One region of the Camelimonas sp. FR25 genome, then DNA from elsewhere that is predicted to be linked to it. Evidence: predicted binding sites of a transcription regulator. Region 1 holds the regulator's gene; the other holds the start of a gene.
What was found. Region 1 encodes LexA, which represses DNA repair genes until DNA is damaged. Its sites were predicted from a motif close to TGTTCNNNNTGTGTTCNG; they were not measured.

Region 1 (4,419 bases):
CCGCGCGCCCGCATCTCCTTCAGCACCCAGGCGATGTGCCGGGTCTGCTCGTCCAGCATGTGCTGGAAGTTCGGGCTCTGGCCCGACTGGATAGGGGTGACGATGAAGCAGTTTGGGAAGCCGCGTGAGAACAGGCCGTGGAACGTCTCGGCCCCATCCTTCCACCGCTCCGTCAGCGTTACGCCCCCGCGACCATACACCTCGAGGCCGAAGCGGCGGGTAATGTCGGTGCCGACCTCAAAGCCGGTGGCGTAAATCAGGCAGTCGAGCTCATAGAGCTTGCCATTCACCACCACGCCCTCGTCCGTAATGCGCTCCACGCCCTGGCCGTCGGTATCCACCAGATGGACATTGGGGCGGTTAAAGGTCGGCAGATAACTGTCGTGGAAGCACGGGCGTTTGCAGAACTGGCTGTACCAGGGCTTGAGCGCCGCAGCGACCTGTTCCTGGCGAATGATTTCGTCGACCCGGGCGCGCACCCGCTCCATTTTCTGGAAGTCGGCCAGCTCAATCAGCTTTTCAGGATCCTCAACCGCCTCGCCCTGCTTCTGCTTGCGCCGCGCCGCCAGCAGAATATTGCCGATCAGATCGGTCCAGCCGTCATTGACCATGTCTTCTTCAAAATCACCGCCAGAGACCACGGCGGTGAAATTGTCCATGCGGGCGCGCTGCCAGCCGGGCTGCAGCGCCCTGGCCCATTCAGGATCGGTTTCATGGTCATTGCGCACGTCGATCGATGACGGCGTGCGCTGGAAGACGTAAAGTTCCTTCGCCCATTCGCCGAGGTGCGGCACGCATTGCACGGCGGTGGCGCCGGTGCCGATAATGCCGACGCGCTTGTCGCGCAACCCGGTCAGCCCGCCATGGGAATCACCGCCGGTATAGGCATAGTCCCAGCGGCTGGTGTGGAAGCTGTGGCCGGCGAAGCTGTCGACGCCAGGAATGCCAGGCAGCTTCGGCCGCTCGAGCGGACCACCATTCAGGATGATGAATCGCGCAGAGATCTCATCGTCACGGCTGGTGCGCACCCGCCAGCGCGCGGCGCTTTCATCCCAACGCGCCTCGGTGACCACGGTCTGGAACAGGGCATGCGGATACAGGTCGAAATGCCGCGCGACGCGCTGCGCCTGGCCGAGAATCTCCGGCGCACGGGCGTATTTGCGTTGCGGGATGTAGCCAGTCTCCTCGAGCAGCGGCAGATAGATGTAGCTCTCGGTGTCACAGGCCGCGCCAGGATAGCGGTTCCAGTACCAGGTGCCGCCGAAGTCGCCGCCCTTTTCGACGATGCGGAACCTGTCGACGCCGATCTCGCGCAGCCGCGCGCCCGAGAGCAGGCCGCCAAAGCCGCCGCCCACCACCAGCACCTCCACCTCCTCACGCACGGGATCGCGGGTAAAGCCAGGGGCGACATAAGGATCTTCAAGATAGCGGGCGAAATCGCCGGCCATCTCGACATATTGCTGGTTACCATCCGTGCGCAGACGGCGGTCGCGTTCCTGCTGGTAGCGCGCCTTCAACGCGTCAATGTCGATCTGCGCGGCGTCCCTGTCGGTGGCGGCGGCCATTTGTTCTCTCCCACGCCTGCCCGACGGGCCGGCCCTGTCAGTATTTTTCTATATCAAATATGATACTGGTCAGTACCAATGATGCTGTCAACCATCGGAAACGCGAGGTCCCGCGCTGTTGACGGCACCTGTATGGACGCCGGGGGCCCACGCCGGCCGCCGCGCTGATCAGGTCATGGGCCGCGCAATCTGCCATTGTCCGTCCGTCAGCAAAGTTTACGCTGTCCTGGGCAAGAGTTGGCCATTTAAACAAGAGTTGGCCAATTAAATCGGCCGGCGACGGTCGCGCCGGTTGCAGAACACAGCGGGAACATGTAATACTGTTCATGCTTTGTTTCGACACAGATTCGGCGCTCGCGACGACTTCAGCATCAAGGCGACCACTTCGGAGTGAAGGGGCCGCCTCAGCCAGAAGGTCGTGAATTCCGACGGCAGCGCCCCGGGGCGGCGCGCAACGGGAATGTTTTGCGATGCTGACAGCCAAGCAACATGAGTTGCTGCGTTTTATTCATCAGCGACTGCAGGAAACCGGCGTGCCGCCGTCCTTCGACGAAATGAAGGAGGCGCTCGACCTCAAATCCAAATCGGGCATCCACCGCCTGATCATGGCGCTCGAGGAGCGAGGCTTCATCCGACGCCTGCCCAACCGGGCCCGCGCTGTCGAAGTTCTGCGGATGCCGGACCTGCAGGGCGACGCCGGGGCCGGATTCAAGCCGCGCGTGGTGATGGGCGGCAAGGCCGATGCCGAAGCGCAGGCGCCTGCGCTGCAAGGCCGGTCGGCGCCAGGCGCGGGCAATGCCCCTGATGCGCGCGGCGTTGTCTCCATACCCCTGGTTGGCAGGATTGCGGCTGGCGTGCCGATCAGCGCCATCCAGCAATCCGGCGACAGCATCCCCCTCCCCGCCGATCTGATCGGCACGGGCGAACATTACGCGCTTGAAGTGCGTGGCGATTCGATGGTCGAGGCCGGCATTCTCGAAGGAGATACGGTGGTGATCCGCCGTCAGGATTCGGCTGACAATGGCGATATCATCGTGGCGCTGATCGACGATGAGGAAGCCACCCTGAAGCGACTGCGCAAGCGCGGCAGGGATGTGGAGCTGGAAGCGGCCAATCCGCTGTTTGAAAACCGGGTGCTGCCTGCTGCACGCGTCAAGATCCAGGGCCGGCTGGTAAGCCTTTTGCGCCGCTACTGAGAGCGGCGCGCGGTGGTTGCTGCGTTTGGATGGTCGGACAAGGATTGTGGACTGCCCAACCTGGCGACGCCGAACTGTCAGAGCGCTATGGCGGATGTTCAGCGGACGACGTTTCATGGCTGATGAGTGATGGCGGTCGCTGTGTTCTGGCCGATCTGTTGCGGCGCTCCAATCTGTGATTCCAGGCGTGGTGGATCAGGCTGGTTGAGGGCGGGCCGTCTTTGCCAGGAGCCGGGCGCATGCGAGATGGATTGGCCTTCTGCTGGATCTGACATCTGGGGGTGGGATGGGGCTCCATGGACGCCCGGCTGAGCAGGCGGCGCCGGCTCGGTCGGCCCGATCGTCATGGGGTCGGCTGTGGTTGGCCGGCGCGGCGTGGGCGCTGGCCAAAGTACCGGCAAGACCCTACGCCAGGGCCAGCTTTCACCAGGCCGTCGCACCGCACGCAGGGCAATGTCGCCGTCGTTCAGCCAGACGCTCACCGCGCCGCTGCGGACCAGCGCCGGCCCGTCGAGCAGCAGCGCCGGACGGCAAGGCCCAGGGGCTGGCAAGCTGCTGATCAACACGTCAATGTGGCGGCAATCCCCCTGCATGGCCTCGGTGCGACGGGCCCAGACGACGAGGCCGCCATCATTGCGGCGGACCGCGCAGGCATTCGCGTCACAATTCCCGGTGTCGGGCCGGGATCGCGCGCCATGCGGCATTGCCAGGCCGTGGAGAGCGTACCATTGGCGCGCGACGAACGGAGACACCCGTCCGAGCAGCGCCAGCTGAACTTCGCCGTGCGCATCATCCAGACGCACCAGCGCGCCGCGACCGTTGCGGTCAACCATCACATCGGGCGGCGTGTTGGCTACCGCCAGCAGCAGCCCGGCGCTGGCAGGCGCCATGGCGAACCAGCGCAGCGGCGTGCGGCACGCCACGAACCAGAGCCACGCCAAAGCGATCAGGAGCAATGATGTATCGCCGGAGGCTGCGACCAGTTTCACTGCGCCAGGCGTTGCGGCGATCCATTCTGAGACCCACAGCACCGGCTCCGTCGCGGCGCCCATCAGCCACCAGACAGGCCAGTCCGCGCCAAATGGCGCGAGCGCCATGCCCAGCATCGCGGCAGGCATCACCGCCAGCGACAGAAACGGCAGCGTCATGGCGTTGCCAAGCAGCCCGAGCGGATAGATGTGCTGGAAATGCCAGATGCTGAAGGGCGCCGTTGCGATCTCGCACACCGCAGTCGCGACCAGAGTGGCGCGCAGCGGACGCCAGATCCAGCGCTGTAGCCAAAATGCCCTGTCGCTTTGCGGTTCGACATCGCCCCCCCGGGCGCCAAACGCAATGATCAGGGCAGCGACCGCAGCGAACGACATCTGAAAGCCTGGCGTAAGCAGACTTTCCGGCTGCCATAACAACAGCAGCACGGCCGCCAGCGCCAGATTGTGCAGGGACAGCGCCGGACGATCGATCAGGATGGCTCCGAGCAACGCCGCAATCATGATCAGCGCCCGCACCGTGGCGACGTCTGCGCCAGTGAACACGCAATAGGCGAGCGAGCCTGCAATCGCCAGGCTTGCCGCCAGCTTGCGCACCGGCAGATGCAGCGCGCACCAGGGCGTGAGGGCGAGCAAAGCCCGGGACGTCCAGAACAGCATGGCGGCGGCCAG
Region 2 (4,419 bases), on a different contig from region 1:
GATGGCGCGGCGCCAGGTTCAGCGTCCGTCGCGGTCGGGGGCGCGATTGGCCTCGAACAGGAACCAGGCGCGTCGCTCGGCTTCATCAATGTAGTTTTCGAGCAGGCTGGTTGTGCCGACATCCTTGTGACTGTCGGCGGCGGCGTGGGCGGCGCGCAGCGAGCGCAGCAGCGTCTTGTTGTCGTTCATCAACTCCCGCAGCATGTTTTCGGGGCTGACATAGTCGTCGTCATTGTCGCGGATGCTGGCGAGACGGCCGATCTGGCCGATGGACCGCAACGTCACGCCGCCGATCTTGCGCGCCCGCTCGGCCAACTCATCGGTGGATGCGTAGATCTGGTCCGCCTGCTCATCCAGCATCAGATGATAGTCGCGGAAATGTGCGCCGCTCATGTGCCAGTGGAAATTCTTGGTCTTGAGGTAAAGCGCAAAGGTATCGGCCAGCGCCGCCTTGAGCGCATCGCTGATCTCAAGGACGGCGTCGGGCGAGAAATCGGACGGCGTGTCGAGCCGGTTGGCGCCCGCCTGGTTCGACCGGGACGCTGCAGAAGCGGCGGCGTGCGTCGCGGCTTTGCTGGCGGCGACTTTCGCCGCCGGTGGCGCAGCGGTTTTGGCAGCGGCCTTGCGCGGCGCGCCGGAGGACGCCGCAGTGGTGGTTGGGGCTCTGGTCGCAGATTTTGCCATCGTTGCGTGGTCCTTCCATATAGCCCACCCTCGGGCCGCAGACCTGAAGCGTTTGGCGCGGCGCGCGTGTCCGGCCGTCCGTTTTCGTCACGTCGTCGCCCGTCGCTCGCCGCAGCGATGGCTTTTCCGCCGATCAGCGTTGTGACTGGGGGCACTGTAGCGTCGGGCCTGTGCTCACCCACGCCAAAACCTTGTGATCAGGGGATGGGCTGCGCTGTAAACCGCCGGCGCCGCCGCAGGGTTCCACGTCAGCGGAAAACGCGCCGGGGCGCTTTTCATGATGCGGCGCCTCAGCTTATAAGGGCGCGATAAGGGCGCGGCCGGCACATCGTCGATGCGGCGGCGCCGGATATTTGCAGGCGCCGGGCGCAATCCGGGCGCCCTCACCACGAACAGGCATGGCCGGGCGCGTTGATCGCGGCCCCGCTCAGGGTGTTCTGCGGCGCGCCACGCGCGCGCCTCGCGTCATGCCGTCCACACCCAGGTCGCCGGCCTAACCGGGACTGCAACGGGATGACGAGGTCACATGGCCGGACATTCACAGTTCAAAAACATCATGCACCGCAAGGGCAAGGCGGACGCTGCGCGCTCCAAGCTGTTCTCCAAGCTGGCGCGTGAAATCACCGTCGCCGCCAAGCTTGGCATGCCCGACCCGGCCATGAACCCGCGTCTGCGCGCCGCCGTGCTGGCCGCTCGCGCCGAGAACATGCCCAAGGACAATATCGAGCGCGCCATCAAAAAGGCGCTCGGCGGCGACAGCGAGAACTATGAAGAGATCCGCTACGAGGGCTATGCCCCAGGCGGCGTCGCCATCATCGTCGAGGCGCTGACCGATAACCGCAATCGCACCGCCTCCGACGTGCGCTCGATCTTCACCAAGGCAGGCGGCAGCCTTGCCGAGACCGGCGCGGTGTCGTTCATGTTCGACCGCGTCGGCGTGATCGAATTCGACGCCAGGGTCGGCGACGCCGACGCCGTGCTGGAGGCCGCCATCGAGGCAGGCGCCGACGACGTCACCTCCAGCGAGGATGGCCACGAGATCATCACCTCGCAGGAGAGCCTGCACGAAGTGGCCAAGGCGCTTGAGGCGAACTTCGGCGACGCCCGCAAGGCCGCCCTGACCTGGCGTCCGCAGAATGGCGTGGCGGTTGACGACGAGGCCGCCGAGAAGATCCTCAGGCTGGTCGACAATCTCGACAACCATGACGATGTGCAGAACGTCTATGGCAATTTCGAACTGTCGGATGCACTGGTGGCCAAGCTGTCGGCTGATTGATGGGCGGCCACAAGCTGTAACGCTCAAGCGCCAGCCGCACGGCTGAACGACGCCAGAGGGCGGCCGCTGAGGTCGCCCTTTTTGTTTGCCTGACGCTGGACGTGCGCAAGGCGCGCCACTCCCGGGATGCCCCCCGCGCCCTGGCGGGGTCTGCATCCGCCACACAGAAAACCCGGCGCCGTTGACTGGATGTTCACAATTTGTTCGGGCTAAATGCAGCATGGCGACTGCATCGATTCGCATTCTTGGCATTGACCCTGGCCTTCGCCGCACCGGCTGGGGGGTGATCTCCGTCACCGGCACGCGGCTGAGCTTCGTGGCCTGTGGCTGCGTGCGCTCGACCGACGCCACGGAGCTGGCGCTGCGGCTGCGCGAGCTGCACGATGGCCTGGTCGATGTGCTCGACCAATGGCAGCCGGATGAGGTGGCGGTGGAGGAGACCTTCGTGAACAAGGACCCGCAATCCACCCTCAAGCTCGGCCAGGCGCGCGGCGTGGCGTTGCTGGCGCCAGCCCTGTTTGGCGCGCCGGTATCTGAATATTCGGCCAACAAGGTCAAAAAGACCGTGGTCGGCGTCGGCCACGCCGACAAGCATCAGGTGGAGTCAATGGTGCGGGTGCTGCTGCCGAAGGCCACGCCCGAGACCGCCGACGCCGCCGATGCGCTGGCGGTGGCCATCACCCACGCCCAGCATCGCGGCGCGGCGCAACGGGTGGCGCGGCTGGCGACATTGATGGCGGGAGCGACGCGATGATTGGCAAGCTCAAGGGTCTGGTTGACAGCACGGGCGAGGATTACGCCATCATCGACGTGCAGGGCGTTGGCTATGTGGTGCACTGCTCGGCGCGCACCTTGCAGAATTTGCCGCGCGCCGGCGAGGCGACCAGCCTGTCGATCGAGACCCATGTGCGCGAGGACATGATCCGGCTGTATGGCTTCCGCTCTGATCAGGAGCGGGAGTGGTTTCGCCTGCTGCAGAATGTTCAGGGCGTCGGCGCCCGGGTGGCGCTCGGCGTGCTGTCGGTGCTGGAGCCGTCGGCGCTGACCACCGCCGTGGCCATGGGCGACAAGGCCGCCGTTGGCCGTGCGCCTGGGGTCGGGCCAAAGCTGGCGGCGCGCATCGTCGCCGAGCTGAAAGACAAGGCGCCAGTGTTCGGCCATGTCGATCTGGGCGCCGCGCGGCTGGCCGGCGAGGTGTCGGAGGGCGCAGCCCCTGGCGCTGCGGCGGATGCGGTGTCGGCGCTGGTCAATCTTGGTTATGCCCCGCCCCAGGCGGCGACGGCGGTGGCCGCCGCCTTGCGCGAGGCTGGCGCAGAGGCTGAATCACGCACGCTGATCCGGCTGGGGCTGAAACAACTGGCGCAGGGCGTCTGATTGACGCCGCGTCGCTGGCGCTGCGCCTTTGGCGCGGCTGAAGTGGAACGGGCATGAGCGGACCTGGCATGAGTGGACCTGGCGGTTCCAGAGGGTCACGGGCAGGGCGCGGCGCTGGGAGCAGCCATGGAGGCGGCGCCGGCCGGTCGCGCAAGGGCGCAGGCCCGGAGGCGACGCCCGAGCCGCAGCGCCTGGTCTCCGCCGAGAAGGCCGGGGACGATGGCGAAGGCTCCATCCGTCCGCTGGCGCTTGAGGAATTTATCGGCCAGGCCCAGGCCCGGGCCAATCTCAGCGTGTTCATCCAGGCAGCGCGCACCCGCAATGACGCGCTGGATCACGTGCTGTTTGTCGGCCCGCCCGGACTTGGCAAAACCACGCTGGCGCAGATCGTGGCGCGCGAGCTCGGCGTCAATTTCCGCTCGACCTCCGGGCCGGTGATCGCCCGGGCCGGCGACCTCGCCGCCCAGCTCACCAATCTGGAAGAAAACGACGTCCTGTTCATCGACGAGATCCACCGGCTCAATCCGGCGGTGGAGGAGATCCTTTATCCGGCGATGGAGGATTACCAGCTCGATCTGATCATTGGCGAAGGCCCCTCGGCCCGTTCGGTCAAGATCGATCTGCCGAAATTCACCCTCGTCGGCGCCACCACCCGCCAGGGCCTGCTGACCACGCCGCTGCGCGACCGTTTCGGCATTCCGGTCCGTCTGCAGTTCTACACGGTTGAGGAGCTGGAGCTGATCGTCAAACGCGGCGCGCGGGTGATCGGCGTCGGCATGAGCGATGACGGCGCCAATGAGATCGCCCGCCGGGCGCGCGGCACGCCGCGCATCGCCGGGCGCCTGTTGCGCCGGGTGCGTGATTTCGCGGTGGTGGCGGGGGCCGATCAGGTGACCCGCGAGATCGCCGACCGGGCGCTTGGGCTGCTTGACGTCGACTCCATCGGTCTCGACCTGATGGACCGCAAATATCTGAAGATGATCGCTCTGTCGTTCGGCGGTGGCCCGGTCGGCGTTGAGACCATCGCAGCCGCTTTGTCGGAGCCGCGCGACGCCATTGAGGAAATCATCGAGCCCTATCTGATC

Region 2: the regulator LexA is predicted to act here: its motif matches at 2,151-2,168, upstream of ruvC (crossover junction endodeoxyribonuclease RuvC).

Annotation. Positions count from the first base shown of each region.
Region 1 is NZ_JCAWFG010000017.1:76,363-80,781, forward strand. Features, by position in the region: gene AC6A67_RS01385 (flavin-containing monooxygenase) at 1-1,565, opposite strand, end outside; gene lexA (transcriptional repressor LexA) at 2,036-2,761, shown strand; gene AC6A67_RS01395 (ComEC/Rec2 family competence protein) at 2,875-4,419, opposite strand, start outside.
Region 2 is NZ_JCAWFG010000070.1:29,184-33,602, forward strand. Features, by position in the region: gene AC6A67_RS08025 (Dps family protein) at 19-468, opposite strand; gene AC6A67_RS08030 (YebC/PmpR family DNA-binding transcriptional regulator) at 1,211-1,960, shown strand; gene ruvC (crossover junction endodeoxyribonuclease RuvC) at 2,181-2,714, shown strand; gene ruvA (Holliday junction branch migration protein RuvA) at 2,711-3,334, shown strand; gene ruvB (Holliday junction branch migration DNA helicase RuvB) at 3,388-4,419, shown strand, end outside.